2 regions of the Paenibacillus sp. p3-SID867 genome follow, and region 2 is predicted to be linked to the other one. Evidence: a T-box and tRNA genes for the amino acid it is inferred to sense, from the RefSeq annotation. Region 2 holds a T-box; the other holds one or more tRNA genes.
What was found. A T-box is a leader RNA that pairs with one kind of tRNA and senses whether it is charged. The one in region 2 lies ahead of leuS (leucine--tRNA ligase), so its partner is inferred to be a tRNA-Leu.

Region 1: it encodes a tRNA-Leu, which carries the amino acid that the T-box ahead of leuS (leucine--tRNA ligase) is inferred to sense. The anticodon was not compared.

What each region holds. Positions count from the first base shown of each region.
Region 1 covers NZ_JAMBDM010000010.1:39,704-44,132, forward strand. The annotation lists gene M4D81_RS20520 (AraC family transcriptional regulator) at 1-1,640, opposite strand, end outside; gene M4D81_RS20525 (KGG domain-containing protein) at 1,841-2,305, opposite strand; tRNA gene M4D81_RS20530 (tRNA-Leu) at 2,613-2,695, opposite strand; tRNA gene M4D81_RS20535 (tRNA-Lys) at 2,738-2,813, opposite strand; tRNA gene M4D81_RS20540 (tRNA-Glu) at 3,193-3,267, opposite strand; gene M4D81_RS20545 (Type 1 glutamine amidotransferase-like domain-containing protein) at 3,384-4,079, opposite strand; tRNA gene M4D81_RS20550 (tRNA-Ser) at 4,416-4,429, opposite strand, start outside.
Region 2 covers NZ_JAMBDM010000001.1:497,367-501,795, forward strand. The annotation lists gene comER (late competence protein ComER) at 1-298, shown strand, start outside; gene leuS (leucine--tRNA ligase) at 279-2,720, opposite strand; T-box leader at 2,810-3,062, opposite strand; gene M4D81_RS02365 (AraC family transcriptional regulator) at 3,103-3,984, opposite strand; gene M4D81_RS02370 (Gfo/Idh/MocA family protein) at 4,062-4,429, opposite strand, start outside.

The sequences.
Region 1 (4,429 bases), on a different contig from region 2:
AAGGCTTCCTCCGCCATCTGCTCCATCGCAATGGGAGAGTACTCGCGCCAAGGGTAAGAGGATAGTTGGTGCAACGTTCCGTCTCGCACCGCAGGAATGGTCATCCACTCCGGCGTTGCCTGCAGTTTTCTCCAATTGGCCAGCGTTTCGGAATCCTGACGGATCAAGAGCAGCATATGGTCTGCCCGGCTCTCCTTGATCTGCTCAATCGTTAAACGTCCAGCCTCCTCCCAGTCCACAGACTTAGCCGGCTGAAAATTAAAATAATCAAATAATAGTTCCTTCATGCCCGGATGACTGTAAGCCATCAATTCATCCTGATGCAGGCGTGCGGTCAAAAGCGTGCGTTCTTCCATCATTTCAGCGGGGAGCTTCCCACGGTAAGTCGATATTTTATGATGAAACGTATCGATCCACTGCTCTGCTTCGGGCAGCTTGTTCAGCAATTTAGCGAGCCCTAACAGATTAAACTGCCACCCTCCCTGCTCTTCCGGCATTTCGTAGAGGGGGGCAATCAGCCGAAGCTGCTCCTTCTCCCAATCTTCCACCCCCTGTGCACAAACGATGAGCTCCGGACGTGCCGAGGCCAGCTTCTCCAGATTCGCATATTTATTATGATTCTGGCGGTATGCATCCAGATGAACGGGGATATCCGGCCCAAGCATGTTATAGTAATGCTGTGACCACTTCGGATGAAGCGGAGCCGCATACGGCGTGAAATCCAGCGGCATGGCGTAACCCAGGAGGGCCGTCGAGCCGTACATCGCCAGTTTATTTTTCCTTGTTTTTATATACACCGAGGGGGATATCCCGAATGTCTTCTTAAACTTGCGGCTAAAATAAAATTCATCCTTATACCCCACCATATGCGCCACTTCACGCAGCAAAGAATCCGAGCCCAGCATCAACTGCTTCGCCTTGTTCAAACGAACATGCGCCAAATAATCCATCGCGCTGTGCCCATACGTCTTCTTATATACTTCAACAAAATATTTGGGACTCAGCTCCGAAAGGCTCGCCAATTGTTCAATCGTTAAATCTTCATCATAATGTTCCTCGATATACTCCTTCACCCGCTCCAGCGCTTGCCGCTTATCATTCTTGGAGTAAGGGCTGCATTCGGCAATCATCGTATATAGCAGCTCTTGAAAATCCAGCTGAACCCTCCACTGCTTCATGGGCTCCTTGCTGTGAAAATCCTTATACATCGACCGGCAGACGAGATTCAAGCGGTCCGGAGAGCTGATGACAAAGATGCCGTCATAGGGCATGAAAGCGACGGAATCCACCTCATGCAATCGACCGCAGCCTGATATCCCTTCCATGAAACTATAATGAAGGATCGCGACCGAGGCCTGCTCGTGTTCGTCTGAACTCTTGTGATCGACACTCGTAATTCCGAAAGTAGTCCCCGCTGCACAACAATAAACACATCCCTTATTCATACGGGTGATTTGCTCTGCCTGTTGTAAACAGGTTTCTCCGCTCAGCGGGATAATCAGGGCTGGCTGCACTGCCAACTGCTGCTCCAGGGAGAGCTCTTGCCCATGAACAATATCCATATTCCATAAACGGGCCGTGAGCCCGCTGTATTCACGCGAATCTTTTTTGCTACTGCTATTCGTCGACAGGTTTAACATATGTACAGACCCCAACCTTAAATGAGAATGGTTATCATTATCATACTATTATCACACACCGTCCCAAAAGTCCAGCACGATCTTCTCTTGTCCACCTTGCCGTATGAGACGTTAGACAAAAAGAAAGCAGCCACGCGCTCCCTGTCAGGGAGACGTAGCTGCTGCTTTTCAAATATGGTCTCAAATGCGCCGGATTGTCATTAGTTCCCCCGCTGGCGCTGTCTTGCTCTTGCCTCGCCGCCTTTGCGGCCCGCTTCTTCACGGCTCATCTTGCCGTCCCCGTTGCTGCCGCTGCCGCTTCTGGCTTCGCCGCCCTGCTGTCCAATCTCTTGATAGAACTCACGTCCGTGGGATTCCGAGGTAGCCTCGCCGCCTTTGCGTCCGATATCCTCATAGAATTCCCTGCCATGGGACTCGGAAGTCGCTTCCCCGCCCTTCTGGCCGATTTCCTGATAAAACTCCTTATCATGGGAGTTTGACGTGGAGTCTCCTCCCTTTTTACCGATGTCCTGATAAAACTCTTTGTCATGGGAACGGGAAGTTGCTTCGCCGCCCTTCCGTCCGATTTCTTGGTAGAACTCTTTGTCATGGTTGTTCGCAGTTGCTTCTCCACCTAAACGTCCTGCTTCTTCACGGCTCATCTTTCCATTGTTGTTATTAGCCATTCTGAATCACTCCTTATAGGTAATTTGAAGTTGTTGCTCGTCCACGTTATGATATTAAACTCCTGACCAGAGATGAAACACTTGTTGTGCATAAATGTGCAATGGAAATCGATCAACACCGTGATGAATCCTATGTAAACCTTGATATAAGAAAAAAACTATCGACGTACATTCATAAGAAGACAGAACTCGTTAGATGTTATTTTCTTGCATATCAGGTAGGCCATGCTTCGAAGTTTATACATTTGAGATCTTAAGCGCAAAAAAAGCCCCGCACAAGGTGCGGAGCTTTTTCTTCATGTTCATATGCGGTAGAGAGGACTCGAACCTCCACGGGTATACACCCACTACCCCCTCAAGATAGCGTGTCTGCCATTCCACCACTACCGCATAATATAAGGAGTACATCGTTTCGTTGCTTTGTAAAAAAAATGGTGAGCCATGAAGGGCTCGAACCTTCGACACCCTGATTAAAAGTCAGGTGCTCTACCAACTGAGCTAATGGCTCTCGATGACAATCGTGCTGCTGCCATATAAGAAAGTTATATAGAAAGTGGTGACCCGTAGGGGATACTCTCTCTTCGTTCGAGACTGCGAAGCTTATCCTAACGATGGTTATGCTCCGACGAACCGACGGGGTTCTCATCCCGAGGTTATATAGAAAGTGGTGACCCGTAGGGGATACTCTCTCTTCGTTCGAGACTGCGAAGCTTATCCTAACGATGATTATGCTCCGACGAACCGACGGGGTTCTCATCCCGAGGTTATATAGAAAGTGGTGACCCGTAGGGGATACTCTCTCTTCGTTCGAGACTGCGAAGCCTATCCTAACGCTGATTATGCTCCGACGAACCGACGGGGTTCTCATCCCGAGGTTATATAGAAAGTGGTGACCCGTAGGGGATTCGAACCCCTGTTACCTCCGTGAAAGGGAGGTGTCTTAACCCCTTGACCAACGGGCCACTTTAACCACGTCGCCGTGACGACAAGATTGAGTATAGCATAATTTCAAAAATGCTGGCAAGCTTTTTTTTCGTAAATTTTAAAATTTATTTTTGGAGCTTTTTCGGCCAATAAATCAGCCTAAAAAGTCCGGTGTTAACTTCTCTTCTTGAACGCTATTTCCTTCGCGCTCCACATGGTATGCATGTGCATTTTCCCTTGAGCTTACGATTCGATCCAACCGTCCGTCCATGAAATGCAATGCAACCCCATCATCAGCAGCATATCCTGCTTGTGCTTCACCTTGAAGCACGAGTTTATGATAGGCAGGTCTTCTTTTGCTCTCACCATCATAATGCGGGCAATGACTGCCTTGTAATATACCCAAACCCTCAAGCTTGTACAAAGGCCCGTTCAACGGGTCCGTCACCCCTTGCTCAAACCAACAAATGGAACCAGCGCTTAACCCGGTTAAGATGACACCCTGTTCATACGCCTCTTTGAGTATCTGATCCAAGCCCCATTCCTTCCACAAGACCAGCATATTCCGGGTATTGCCCCCGCCAACATAAATGATATCCTTCTCGAGTACAAAAGACCGAAGATCGGCAAAGTTCGGCTGAAACAGCGATAGATGACTGGGAATACACGGCAGTGTCCGGAAAGCATGATAGAAACGTTCAACATAACCATCCGCATCCCCGCTTGCCGTCGGAACAAAACACACTTCAGGCAATTCTTTCGATACTTGTGCCAAAACATAGCGATCAAGCAGCAGATTATCCGGTTCCATCGAAAAACCGCCGCCACCCATTGCAATGATCTGCTTCATTGAGCTCTCTTCCCCCATTCACGCTCAACGAAAGAGAGAGGGTACTCTCCCTTCGGTCGAGACTGCGAAGTATTCCTAACGCTGCTTAGGCTCCGACGAACCCTATCCAGGGTTCTCATCCCTATGCAAAAAAAACTCCCGATCACTTGGTGGTGGGAGCTTTCTTCGATGTAACGCTCAACGAAAGAGAGAGGGATACTCTCCCTTCGGTCGAGACTGCGAAGTATTCCTAACGCTGCTTATGCTCCGACGAACCCTATCCAGGGTTCTCATCCCTATGCAAAAAAAAGCTCCCGATCACTTGGTGATGGGAGCTTTCTTCGATGTAACGCTCAACGGAGAGAGAGGGA
Region 2 (4,429 bases):
ATGGATCGACGCTGCCGTTGAAATGACCGGAATCGACCGCAGAACCCTTAATGCATTAGCCGGAGAAATGCTGCTTGGCACCGGCAAGCTGTTAACGGAGGAGGGCTTCTCCCCCGAACAGCTGCAAGAGCGGGTTGCGGTTCCCGGAGGCATCACGGCTCAGGCTTTAGCACTGCTGGATTCAAACCTGAACGGATTGTTCTACCAATTGATCCAAACCACACACGACAAGTATGAGGAGGATTTGGCAAAACTGGATGCTGCCTTCGGTTTTACGATTAACCGGCCACGATATTGACCAGTTTGCCCGGTACGGCAATGACTTTGCGAATACTCTTTCCTTCCAGCGCCTGCTTGACATTCGGAAGGGAGAGGCTATGTTGTTGCATGGCTTCTTGGTCCATGTCTTTCGAAATTTTGGCACGTTCTACGATTTTGCCGTTAACTTGAACGACTATCTCCACTTCGGCCTCTACAGTCCAAGCCTCGTCATACTCCGGCCATGGCACGTAGGTTACGCTCTCCGTGTAGCCTAAACGGCTCCACAGCTCTTCAGCCAGGTGAGGGGCCAGCGGGGAAAGCAGCTGCACGAAGTTCTCCATCGCTTTGCGCGGAAGCTCTTCCGTCTTGTATCCCTCGTTGATGAATACCATCAGCTGGCTGATCGCTGTGTTAAAGCGCATATGTTCAAAGTCTTCGGTCACTTTCTTAATCGTTTTGTGCAGTGTACGTTTGAAATCGTCCGTACCCTCGCCTTCCACGATTTTAGGGTTCAATTGACCGTCGTCCCCGATAAACAGGCGCCATACGCGGGAGAGGAAACGAAACGTTCCTTCAACGCCGTTGGTGTTCCATGGCTTAGTTGCTTCCAGCGGCCCCATGAACATCTCGTACACGCGCAGCGTGTCGGCTCCGTATTCGTTAACAATATCATCCGGATTGATGACATTGCCGCGGGATTTACTCATTTTTTCATTATTGTTGCCCAGGATCATACCCTGATTGACCAGCTTCTGGAAAGGCTCCTTCGTATCGACAACGCCCAGGTCATACAATACTTTGTGCCAGAAGCGTGCATACAGCAAATGAAGCACCGCATGCTCCACACCACCGATGTACAGGTCAACCGGCAGCCATTCCTTCTGCTTCTCCTTGGAGCACAATTCATCATTATTGCGTGGATCGATATAACGCAGGTAATACCAGCAGCTGCCGGCCCATTGCGGCATCGTGTTCGTCTCGCGGCGGGCTTTCATGCCGGTTTCGGGATCTACCGTTTCCACCCACTCCGTAACGTTAGCCAGTGGTGATTCGCCGGTACCGGACGGTTTAATCTGATCCACATCCGGCAGCAGCAATGGGAGCTGATCCTCAGGCACGGTCTTCATCGTTCCGTCTTCCAGATGCAGAATCGGAATCGGCTCACCCCAGTAGCGTTGACGGCTGAACAGCCAGTCGCGCAGACGGTAAGTTACCTTCTTCTTGCCCTTACCCTCTTGCTCCAGCCATTCATTCATCGCCTGGATAGCCTCTTCATTGTCCAACCCGTTCAGGAAGCCGGAATTCACATGTGCGCCACTGCCGCTGTATGCTTCCTCCTCGACATTTCCACCCTGAACGACTTCAATAATCGGAAGACCGAATTGCTTCGCAAACTCCCAGTCACGGCTGTCATGACCCGGAACCGCCATAATGGCACCCGTTCCATAGCCGGCAAGCACATAATCCGCGATCCAGATCGGCACTTTAGCGCCGTTTACCGGATTAATGGCGTATGCACCCGTGAATACACCGGTTTTATCCTTGGCCAGATCCGTCCGCTCCAGATCACTTTTACGTGCTGCTTGATCTTGATAAGCCTTGACGGCTTCACGCTGATCGGCTGACGTAATCTTATCCACGAGGTCATGCTCCGGCGCCAGAACGCAGTAGGTTGCCCCGAACAGCGTATCCGGACGGGTCGTGAACACCTCCAGATGACCATCGTAACCTTCGATGTCAAAACGAACCTCAGCGCCTGTGGATTTGCCGATCCAGTTGCGCTGCATATCCTTCAGGCTTTCGCTCCAGTCCAGTTCATCCAGATCTTCAAGGAGACGATCCGCGTATTCGGTAATGCGCAGAATCCATTGGCGCATCGGTTTACGTACGACCGGATGGCCCCCGCGTTCGCTCTTGCCGTCGATGACCTCTTCGTTCGCAAGCACGGTACCGAGCGCTTCGCACCAGTTCACCGGCACTTCAGCCACATAGGCAAGGCCGCGCTTATAAAGCTGGATAAAGATCCACTGGGTCCATTTATAATATTCCGGATCGGTTGTGCTGATCTCGCGGTCCCAGTCATACGAGAAGCCCAGAGATTTGATCTGGCGGCGGAACGTATCGATATTCTGCACGGTAAACTCGCGAGGATGTTTGCCTGTGTCCATGGCATACTGCTCCGCTGGCAAACCGAAGGCGTCCCATCCCATCGGATGAAGCACGTTGTATCCGCGCATCCGCTTGTAACGGGACACGATGTCAGTCGCCGTGTACCCCTCCGGATGCCCTACGTGCAGGCCTGCTCCTGATGGATACGGAAACATATCCAGCGCATAAAATTTCGGTTTGGATGATGAATCTTCCGTTTTAAAGGTTTTGTTCTCATCCCAGTATTGCTGCCACTTCGGTTCGATGGCCTGCGGCTGATAGCCGTGGCCGGTTGGTTGATTGTCCGTCATACTCCATTGCTCCTCCTTCACAGTCAAGAGGCAAGGCCTGTGCCGTTGCCCAAAAAAACAAAAAAACCTCATCATCCATAGCGCTGATCGCTAGGGACGAGAGGTTTGATTCCCGTGGTACCACCCTAGTTAGCCAAAGGCATGCTTTGCCTTTCACTCCCTTTGCATCCTTATCGCGGATGAGACGACGATGCTTCAGCGGCCGAATCTGCCGAAATACAGCGGCCGGGTTAACACCATTGCTCCGAGGCGAGTTCATTCCTATCGTCAACCGGTTTTCACCAGACACCGGCTCTCTGCATGATCGAAAGTGGAACGATTGATCCTCATCATCGCGTTCATATTACCGTTTTAATGTGGCTATTATACCCAAAAAGTCCGATCAAGTCAACGAAAGCTCTTCCCCGCTTCTGCGATAATATTCCGGCGTCGTTCCGACCATGGCTTTGAACATCCGGCTGAAATGAGCCAAATGCTTGAAACCTGCCGCCTGGCTGATCTCCGTGATGCTGAGATGCGGATGGAGCCTGAGCAATATTTTAGCTTGGTTAATCCGCCGGTGATACAAATATTTAAACACCGTCGTTCCGGTAACCTCCTTAAATAAGGAGGATAAATAGTGTTTCGTAATATGCATATCGCGGGCGATTTGCTCCAGCGTCAGATCCTGCATATAATGTTCCTCGACGAACGATACGACATGCTGGACATGCCGCTCTTTCTCGGAGATGGAGTCCTGGTCCTGCACAGCGTCCTGGCACCAGTCCGCGATGACGTACATCATCTCCTGAATACGCAAGGTCATCCGTTCCTGGCGAAAACCGGCCGTGGATGCCGAGAGGCGATGTATATCGGCCAACATGCCTTCAAATTCGTCCCGATTGGCCCCTGTCAGTGTCATGCGATGATTTCGCAGCGATTCGAAGGGATCCAGCAATATCGATTTGGCCGTCTCCGAAAGCCCTTTGCAGATCCAGGCCGGATCGAAATGCAGAATGCTTCTGACGTATCTGGAATCGGGCTCAACATTCGGACAATGGAGCGTAAGCCCGTTCATCAGGAGCAGATCCCCCGGTTTCAGGGTGAAAACGGAATCGCCGATCAAATAAGTGCAGCGTCCTTCATGGAAATAATAAATTTCATAAAAAGCATGCGAGTGAAACTGCCCTCCCGACAACGGCTGTTCATTGTAATAGGTCAGATCAAACGGCGCTTGCAGCTGCATGCGGTCAAAGCCTGGCATCATATCGACAGATGAGGTCATCTAGAGAATCGCCCCTTTAGCGATTTTGGAGTTATATAACCCACAACGTAACGGGGTTTTCTCTATTATAAATGATTTTATGGAATGCGCACGGCCTCATTTTGGGCGATGACGCACAATTCTCCGGCTTTGAAAGCATGCTCCTGGGACATCGCATGCTCCGTGCGTTCCAGACAATCCAGGATAAGCTCCCCGAAGAATGGATAGCCCACCTTGCCTTGAAGCTCCATATGAAACTCTCCCTCGCCATTAACCAGGTACAGATGATCGCCCTGCGGATGCCTGGCGATATCGATGTATTTCCGAAGCTCGATGTATCCTTCCGTCCCCAGAATAAAGGTTCTTCCGTCGCCCCAGGTGCCAAGGCCCCCGGGTGTCAGCCAGTCGACTCGGAAATAATTCGTGGCCCCGTTGTCTCCCACAAGCGTTGCATCTCCGAAATCCT